DNA from 2 places in the Porticoccus sp. GXU_MW_L64 genome. Region 2 is predicted to be linked to the other one. Evidence: predicted binding sites of a transcription regulator. Region 2 holds the regulator's gene; the other holds the start of a gene.
What was found. Region 2 encodes FliA, which starts transcription of late flagellar genes. Its sites were predicted from a motif close to TAAAGTTATNNNNNNNNCGGCCGATANCC; they were not measured.
Positions count from the first base shown of each region.

Region 1: a site for FliA is predicted at 1,677-1,705, ahead of pomA (flagellar motor protein PomA). Genes of this name have one in related genera too.

Region 1 is NZ_JBRKJK010000009.1:58,350-62,762, forward strand. Features, by position in the region: gene ACVBEJ_RS08910 (electron transfer flavoprotein subunit alpha/FixB family protein) at 1-811, opposite strand, end outside; gene ACVBEJ_RS08915 (electron transfer flavoprotein subunit beta/FixA family protein) at 814-1,563, opposite strand; gene pomA (flagellar motor protein PomA) at 1,861-2,637, shown strand; gene ACVBEJ_RS08925 (flagellar motor protein MotB) at 2,650-3,735, shown strand; gene ACVBEJ_RS08930 (PilZ domain-containing protein) at 3,769-4,329, shown strand.
Region 2 is NZ_JBRKJK010000011.1:9,798-14,210, forward strand. Features, by position in the region: gene ACVBEJ_RS10135 (S9 family peptidase) at 1-152, shown strand, start outside; gene ACVBEJ_RS10140 (DUF1272 domain-containing protein) at 237-359, opposite strand; gene ACVBEJ_RS10145 (Mpo1 family 2-hydroxy fatty acid dioxygenase) at 359-799, opposite strand; gene ACVBEJ_RS10150 (hypothetical protein) at 921-1,418, opposite strand; gene ACVBEJ_RS10155 (hypothetical protein) at 1,486-1,659, opposite strand; gene ACVBEJ_RS10160 (RNA polymerase sigma factor FliA) at 1,681-2,394, opposite strand; gene ACVBEJ_RS10165 (MinD/ParA family protein) at 2,391-3,239, opposite strand; gene flhF (flagellar biosynthesis protein FlhF) at 3,301-4,413, opposite strand, start outside.

The DNA of each region.
Region 1 (4,413 bases), on a different contig from region 2:
TCCCCGCCAGGTGCTGAATGGCACCGGAAATACCCACGGCGATATACAGCTCCGGTGCGACAATTTTGCCAGTCTGCCCCACCTGCATATCGTTGGGTACAAAGCCCGCATCCACAGCAGCGCGGGATGCACCTACCGCAGCGCCCAATTTGTCGGCAATGCGGTACAGCATGTCGAAGTTGTCGCCATTCTGCATGCCGCGACCACCGGAAACCACCACCTTGGCGGCGGTCAATTCCGGGCGGTCACTCTCCGCCACATCTTCGCGCACAAAGCTGGACAGACCGCTGTCGTGGCTGGCATCAACCGCTTCCACCGCTGCGCTGCCGCCGCTGGCATCCGCCGGGTCAAAAGCGGTGCCGCGTACCGTCAGCAGTTTTACCGCATCGCTGCTCTGCACCGTGGCGATAATATTGCCCGCGTAAATGGGGCGCTGGAAGGTATCCGCACTGTCTACGGCGCTGATGTCGGAAATGGCCTGCATATCCAACAGCGCGGCAGCGCGGGGCACCAGATTTTTACCGGTGGTGGTGGCCGCAGCCAACACATGACTGTAATCAGAGCCCTCCACCAGTTGCGCCACCAGTGGGGCTACATTTTCCGCCAGCTGGTGCTCGTAGGCGCTATTGTCTGCAACCCGCACCTTGGCCACAGAAGCCACCTGAGCGGCCTGCTGAGCCACAGCATCACAACTGCTGCCAGCCACCAGAATTTCAATATCACCACCAATGGCCTGAGCCGCTGCCACTGCATTCAGAGTGGCGGGGTTCAGTGTGTTGTTATCGTGCTCGGCAATTACAAGTATGCTCATGTTCAGATCACCTTCGCCTCGTTTTTCAGTTTATCCAACAGCTCTGCCACATCTGCCACCTTCACACCGGCCTCTCGCTGGGCGGGGGGCGCCACTTTCAGCAGCTTGGTGCGAGGCGTAACATCCACCCCCAGATCGTCCGGGCTGGTGGTATCCATGGGCTTGCTCTTGGCTTTCATAATATTGGGCAACGACGCATAACGGGGCTCGTTAAGGCGCAAATCGGTGGTCACAATGGCGGGCAGATCGAGCTTCAGGGTTTGCAAACCGCCGTCTACTTCCCGGGTCACCTCCACAGCGCCATCAGCTACCACCACTTCACTGGCAAAGGTGCCTTGCGGATAACCGCTGAGGGCCGCCAGCATCTGGCCGGTCTGGTTGTTGTCGCCGTCGATGGCCTGCTTGCCCATCAACACCATATCCGGCTGTTCTTTGTCGACAACCGCTTTCAGGCACTTGGCTACCGCCAGGGGCTCCAGTTCGGCGTCTGTTTGAATCAGAATACCGCGATCAGCTCCCAGAGCCAGAGAGGTGCGAATCTGCTCCTGAGATTGTTGCGGGCCAATGGAAACAGCAATAACTTCCGTGGCAATGCCCTTCTCTTTCAGGCGCACCGCTTCTTCCACCGCAATTTCACAAAATGGGTTAATGGCCATTTTTACATTGGCCAGATCCACCGCCGAACCATCAGGTTTGGCACGGGCCTTGACGTTGTAGTCAATCACGCGCTTTACCGCTACCAGAATTTTCATCGTTTTTCCTTACAAACAGAGGACATAAAACAGCGCAGAGACTATCACGGAGTTTTTCTCATCTCTACGCTGCTGGCTACTTTTTGCACAACATATTATGACTGCACGGCCACTAAAGTTATCCCTCGGTGAGACGATAAACAGTACATAAATCGTGTTTCGTTGACTGTTGCTCAAATTGCAGCCGTGACTGTGGTGGCTGTCAAACCGGTTTTGTTACCATCGCTCAACCGCTATACATCGGCTCTAACGAAGACCCTTGGGTTTCAGGGTTTTACTAAAAATAAGGAGAATTCTGTGGATCTGGCAACCCTGCTCGGACTTTTGGGCGCCACAGCAACCATTATCGCGGCAATGCTGGCCGGTGAAGACGCCGACATCATGGCCTTTGTGGATACCGCATCCATTCTGATTGTGGCGGTGGGCACCACCCTTGTGGTGCTGATGAAGTTCAATCTCAAGGAATACCTGATGGCCTTCAAAGTGGCCATGCGCGCCTTTATCTTCAAGCTGGAAAAACCGGAAGAACTGATCCCGCAAATTGTTGAGCTGGCAAAAATTGCCCGCAAAGAAGGCCTCATTGCCCTGGATGGCCAGGAGATCAGCAACAAGTTTCTCGACGACGGCATCAAAATGCTGGTGGATGGCCACGATGCCAACCTGGTAAGAACCGTGATGCTGAAAGAAATGCAGCAAACCATCGACCGTCACACCTGGGGCGCCAAAGTTTTTGTAGCCACCGCTGATGTGGCCCCGGCCATGGGCATGATCGGCACCCTGATCGGCCTGGTAAAAATGCTCGGCAACATGGACGACCCCAAAGCCATCGGCCCCGCCATGGCGGTGGCGCTGCTCACCACCCTCTACGGCGCCATGATCGCCAACATGTTTGCCAGCCCCATCGCCGACAAACTCACCCTGCGCAAAACCGAAGAAGGCCGGGTGATGGCCATGTGCATCGACGGAGTGATGGGCATTCAGGAAGGGCAGAATCCACGGGTGATTGAATCCACCCTGAAAGCCTACCTCGATCCCTCCAAGCGGGAAATCGAAGCCGAAGAAAGTGCGGCTTAGAGGCAGGCTCGCATGATCGAATTCGAACAGCAGGAAGAAGAAGCCCCCGCAGGCCTACCCGCCTGGCTAGCCACCTTTGCCGACTTGATGTCGCTGCTGATGTGCTTCTTTGTACTGCTGCTGTCCTTTTCTGAGCTGGACGTACAAAAGTACAAACAGGTGGCCGGCTCCATGAAAGACGCCTTTGGCGTACAGAACGAAGTCAACGTCAAAGACATCCCCAAAGGCACCAGCATTATCGCCCGTGAATTCAGCCCCGCCCGCCCGGACGACCCCACCGTGGAAAACGTGGTGCGACAAAAAACCGTGGATTCCAACCGCAACACCCTGGACACCCGCACCAAAGAACAGGGCGAAGCAGAAAAAGGCAAAGGCGAGGGTGAAATAGACAAAGGCGACAAAGGGGAAGGCCAGGGCGAAGGAGAAGGCGGCGACCAGCAGGCTCCAAAAGAAGAACTCAGCGAAGAAGAAAAGAAAATCGAAGACGCCCGCAAAGCCCTGATCGAACAACTGAAAAAATTGATTCAACAAACCGAAAACGATGCCAAACGCATTGCCAAAGCCCTGGATGAAGAAATCAAGGCGGGCAAAGTGGAAGTCAACAACGCCGGGCGCAACATCACCATTCGCATTTTGGAGCAGGGCTCCTTCCCCTCCGGTTCCGCCACCATCAACCCCGCCTTTGTGCCGGTACTGGACAAAATACGCTTCCTGCTGAAAGACGTGGGGGGCAAGATTGCCGTAGAGGGCCACACCGACAACATACCCATCGCCACCCGCCAGTTCCGCTCCAACTGGGATTTATCCACCGCGCGAGCACTGTCTGTGAATCACGAACTGCAGAAAAACCGCGTGGTGGACCACAAGCGCTTCCGGGTAACCGGCTACGGCGACACCAAACCCGTTGCCAAAAACGACAGTTCGAGCAATCGCGCCCAAAACCGCCGGGTGGAACTGATTATTCGTCAGGGGCTGGACAGCAATGTCAGCAAAGACCTGAAAACCCTGCAACAAGGCGCCAACAGCTTTATACAGAGCCTGCAGATAGACGACGGTATCAGCCAGGAAGACATTACTGCCCTGGAAGACCTGCTGTAAATCCACCCTACGGAAAAAATATACGAGATCACCGTGAGTAAAACCGAACGCCGCCGCTACTTTCGCATCAACGACACCATTGGCCTGAGCTACAGCCTGCTGGACGATGCCGCCAACAACACCGCCAGCGAAGCTCAGGACGTAGGCATTACCGCCGCTCATGTGCTGGCCAAGATAGATCGAGAGCTGAACGGCTTGATCAATGTGCTGTGGCGGGAAGACCCCACCACCGCCAAAGTGCTGGGGCTGCTCAACCAGAAAGTCGAAGTGCTTAGCGACGAAATCATTGACGACGAGCGGGAAGTGATCGAAACCCGGCAACGGGAAACCCAAGTCAACATCAGCGGCTGCGGCATCGCCTTCAATGGCGACGAACGCCTGTCGATGGGCCAGAAACTGCGACTCAATATCACCCTCAAACCCGCCAACACCCACCTGGTGATCAACGGCGAAGTGGTTGCCTGCGAAATCAACGCCGACAACCCGGAACACGCCTTCCACCTGCGCATCAACTTCACCGAAGAAGAAACCGCCGCCCAGGAAGCGCTGATTCAGCATATTGTGCAACGGCAGTTTGCCACCGCCGGGAAATAATAGCGTCATTGCGCTGCTCCCCGTCATTGCGAGCGGAGCGAAGCAATCTCCATCCAGCTACCATCACATTCACAAAGCCCTCTG
Region 2 (4,413 bases):
AACTGCGGGAATTAAAAACCGACAACAACCGCCTGCTGTTTAAAACCGACCTGGAAGCGGGCCACGGCGGTGCATCCGGGCGCTTTAAAAGACTGCACGAAACGGCGCTGGTTTACGGGTTTATGTTTGATTTACTGGGGATTGAGAAGTAATCCCACATGTCATTCTGAGCGTAGCGAAGAATCTCGTTATTTAAACAACCATGAGATCCTTCGCTACGCTCAGGATGACGGATACTACTCCTTAAAAAAGTCGACCAATATAGCTTTCCCGAATTCAAATGAACAAATCATCGCTTCTTGAGAATCTGGCGGCAGTGATTTTTGGCAGCGTTCACATTCCGATTTCATTTTTAGCATCAGAGCTTTCTCTCAAGGCCGGGGCTGCCCATAAATATCCATGCCGGGCCAATCAATAAAAAAGCCAGATCGGTAAAAAACGAAGGGCGCTTCCCCTCAACATGGTGGCCGATAAACTGGGCAACCCAGGCAATGACAAATACCGCCAGCGCCAGTTGCCACAACCACCCCAGAGAAGCATCAATCAACGCGCACAACCCCCAGCACAACAGGGTAAACAACAGCATACGCGCCAACACCGGCCTGGATAATTTCCCGTAAAACGCCAGTGCCGGGATCACAACAATAAATGCCAGACTGATACCAAATACCGACACCGACCACAGCAACGCGGTAATCGACCAATAAATAGCGGGCACCGCAATATTGTGGATGCGCTTATTGGTGGGGTGCTGATGGCTTTCCGCGTATTGCTCAAACCATTGTTGTTGAGTTTTCAAAACCACCTCTCTTGATTTTCTGTCATTCTGAGCGAAGCGAGGAATCTCGGAATCGTGTTCAGCCTTGAGATCCTTCGCTACGCTCAGGATGACATGCAACGAATATGTTAGCCCGCAATGCTTACACCTCTTCCTCTTCTCCATCGATAATAAAACCGATGCGGCGGCGAAATTCTTCCTTCTCTACCTTTTCCACATAACACAGCAACTGCACGCTGGACTGGTGAGACAGCAGCATGCAAGGGCTGCCGTTGATGGTACCTTCGATGCGAATGCCGTGAAAGCTCTCCTGGGCCAGCCTCAGTACGTTAATCTGAATACCGCCATTGAGCACCGCCAGAATTGCCGGCTGCTGGTCTTGAGGTAACTGGTTGCGCCACTGAATCACCGTATCTGCCAGGCGGCGCATTAATACACCGGCGGAGCGGTAATCGTTGCTGACTTCTTCTTCACTGGGCGCGGGGGCAATGCTGGTGTGAGGCAACGGCACATTGGCAATAGTGGGCACGCATACCATGCCCATGGACTCTACTGCAGCGCGCATGGCTTCGCGGTTGGCCTGCTCCAGGGTTTTGTCGTGCTCGCTCATAATCACTTCCACTCTACGGTTTCGGCCCATGGTACCACCACCGCCACCATGCTTATCAAGCACAACCGAGGTAGCAGGGAAACAACCCGGGCTACTGTCAAACGTACTCATCAATATGTGGAGTACCGCCATTATCATTCTTGTCATCGGGTGGCGGTTTGGGCTTTTTGTGCTGCGGGGGTGGTTCGCGACGGCGGCGGTCGCCATCTTTAATTACCGGTTTGGATGGACGAATGCCCGGTGCGGAAGGAATGGATACTCGGTCGATCATGGGGCCTCCTAAGCGGTGGCGTTACCCCTGTGTCCACTCCCCCATGCGGGAGCGCAAACGGGTCAGCGCCTGGCTGTGGATCTGGCACACCCGGGATTCGCTCACTCCCAGTACTTCGCCGATTTCTCTCAGGTTTAATTCTTCATCGTAGTACAGCGACATCACCAGCTTTTCCCGCTCCGGCAATTGCCCGATGGCATCCGCCAGTGATTCTTTAAAACCGCTATTTTGCAGGTGTTGCAGTGGCGAAGCTTCGTCCACTGCCAGATCGGTGCCCAGGGGCTGATCATCAAATCCGGTCACCCGGCAGGAGGCGGTGTCGCGCAACATGCCGTGGTATTCATCGATAGCGATACCCATATGGCTGGCTATTTCGGTATCGCTGGCACTGCGACCCTGCTGACCTTCCACCTCGCGGGTAGCGGTAGCCAGTTGGCGCGCCTTGCGCTGCACCGAGCGCGGCGTCCAGTCGGAGCGGCGCAACTCGTCCAGCATGGCGCCGCGAATGCGGATGCTGGCATAGGTTTGAAAACTGGCTCCCTGGGATGCAGCGTAGTTTTTGGCCGCTTCCAGCAAACCCATCATGCCCACCTGGATCAGATCATTGACATCCACTTCCGCCGGCATGCGCGCCATCAGGTGATGGGCAATACGCCTCACCAGGGGCAGGTGTTGCTGCAACAGTTCTTCTTGCTGTTGTTTACAGTGATCGCTGTAGGCGGCCGCTCCGCTCATCCGTGGCCCTCGCTGTTGCCACCGAGGTAATCATTGGCGTACAGCAGGCGCTCTACAAAAAACTCCAGCTTGCCACTGGCGGCATCGGGCATGGGCCAGTTGTTCACCTGCTCAGCCACCCGGTGAAAGGCGCGGCTGGCCTTGCTGCGGGGCGCGGATTCCACCACCGCCACTTGCCGCTGTACCGATTTGCGCAACTGTTCATCAAAGGGCACTGCCCCCAAATAAAGCAGGTTTACATCCAGAAAACGCTCTGCCACCCGGCTGATTTTTGAAAACAGTTGCTCGCCCTGCACTTTGTCTTTGACCATATTGGCAAGAATGTGAAAGCGCTCTACCCCGTGGTCGCGACTTAACACTTTGATCAGCGCGTAGGCATCGGTAATGGAGGTGGGCTCGTCGCACACCACCACTAGCACCTCCTGGGCGGCCTTGCAGAAGCTCACCACGCTGTCGCTAATACCTGCGGCGGTATCTACCAGTAACACATCCACCGGCAGGGCCAACTCGCTGAAGGCGCGAATCAGCCCCACGTGTTCGGCGTTACTGAGTTCCGCCATGCGGCTGACGCCAGAGGCAGCGGGCACAATTTTAATGCCCCGAGGCCCCTCGATAATGACTTCCTCCAGCGTGCGCTCACCGGAAATCACATGGCGCAGGTCGTAATTGGCGTGCAGCCCCAGCAGCACATCCACATTGGCGAGGCCCAGGTCGGCGTCCATCAGCATCACCTGATTGCCCAGCTCCGCAAAGCAGGCCGCCAGGTTGACCGAGACATTGGTTTTACCCACACCGCCCTTGGCACCAGTAACGGCAATGACCTTGACCGGCCCCTGGCGACTCATGGAACGCAGGCCGCTGGCTTGGTCCCTTTTTTCAGGGGATGAGTCTTCAGGGTTTTGATTTTCATGCGACTCCAGCATTCACTGCCTGGCCTCCCACCGGGTTATTGTGGCTGTTATAACCTTGATCGAACGGCTGTTGCCACTCGCCAACGTCCATATCACAGGTTTCCATCAACTGTTGAGCATCTTTCACCATTGTAGCGGCGCGGGCAAGCTGAATATCTTCCGGCACCCGCTGGCCATTACCCACATAGGCCGCGGGCAGGCGGTGGCGCACCAGGGCAGAGAGCACCGGCCCCAGGCTGGCGGTTTCGTCCACCTTGGTGACAATGGCGCCGGCCAGGTTGGGCACCCCAAATTTGCGCACCACTTCGTCGAGAATCGGCAACTGCGAGGTGGCCGACAGAGTCAGGTATATCTGCATATCCGGCGCCGCCCCCTGCAGGGTTTTAAACTGCTTCATCAGCTCCATGTCCCGCTGACCCATGCCGGCGGTGTCGATCATCACCAGGCGGCGGTCGGCAAACTCGGCGATGGCCTCGCTGAGTTCATCGCGGTTGGTGGCCAGGCGCACCGGTACACCGAGGATACGACCAAAAGTATAAATCTGCTCCTGGCCACCAATGCGGTAGCAGTCGGTGGTAATCAGCGCCACCTGCTGACGGCCATGTTTCAGGGCAAAGCGCGCCGCCAGTTTTGCAACCGATGTGGTTTTACCCACACCTGTAGGCCCCACCAGGGCCACACAGCCACCGTTGTTAATGATCTGGTTGCCACTTTCCTGAAGGCGTGCACTGAGGCGCGTCATCGAAGCCGACCAACAGTTTTCCACACCGCTGTCCAGTGGTGCCTTGTCTGCCAGCTGCATGCTCAGTTCGCGACCCAGACCAAGGCCCATCAAGCGGTTCAGCAACGTCATACGCACCGCAGACAGATCTGCAGTGACATTTTTTGAGCCCCTGGCAGCCGCTTTGACCGGGGAGCGCTCAGGCATTGCCACGGATTTTTGTTGTTTTGGGCTGATGCCTTTTTCCACCATATCCCGCAGCTGGGTGAGCTCGCGGCGCATTTCGTTGTAGCCGTCCTGTTTCGGCTCCACCGGCGGCGCAGGCTCAGGCTGCGGCATAACACCCGCCAAAGAGCCATCATTGAGGCGCGCCTGCAACAGTTGCTC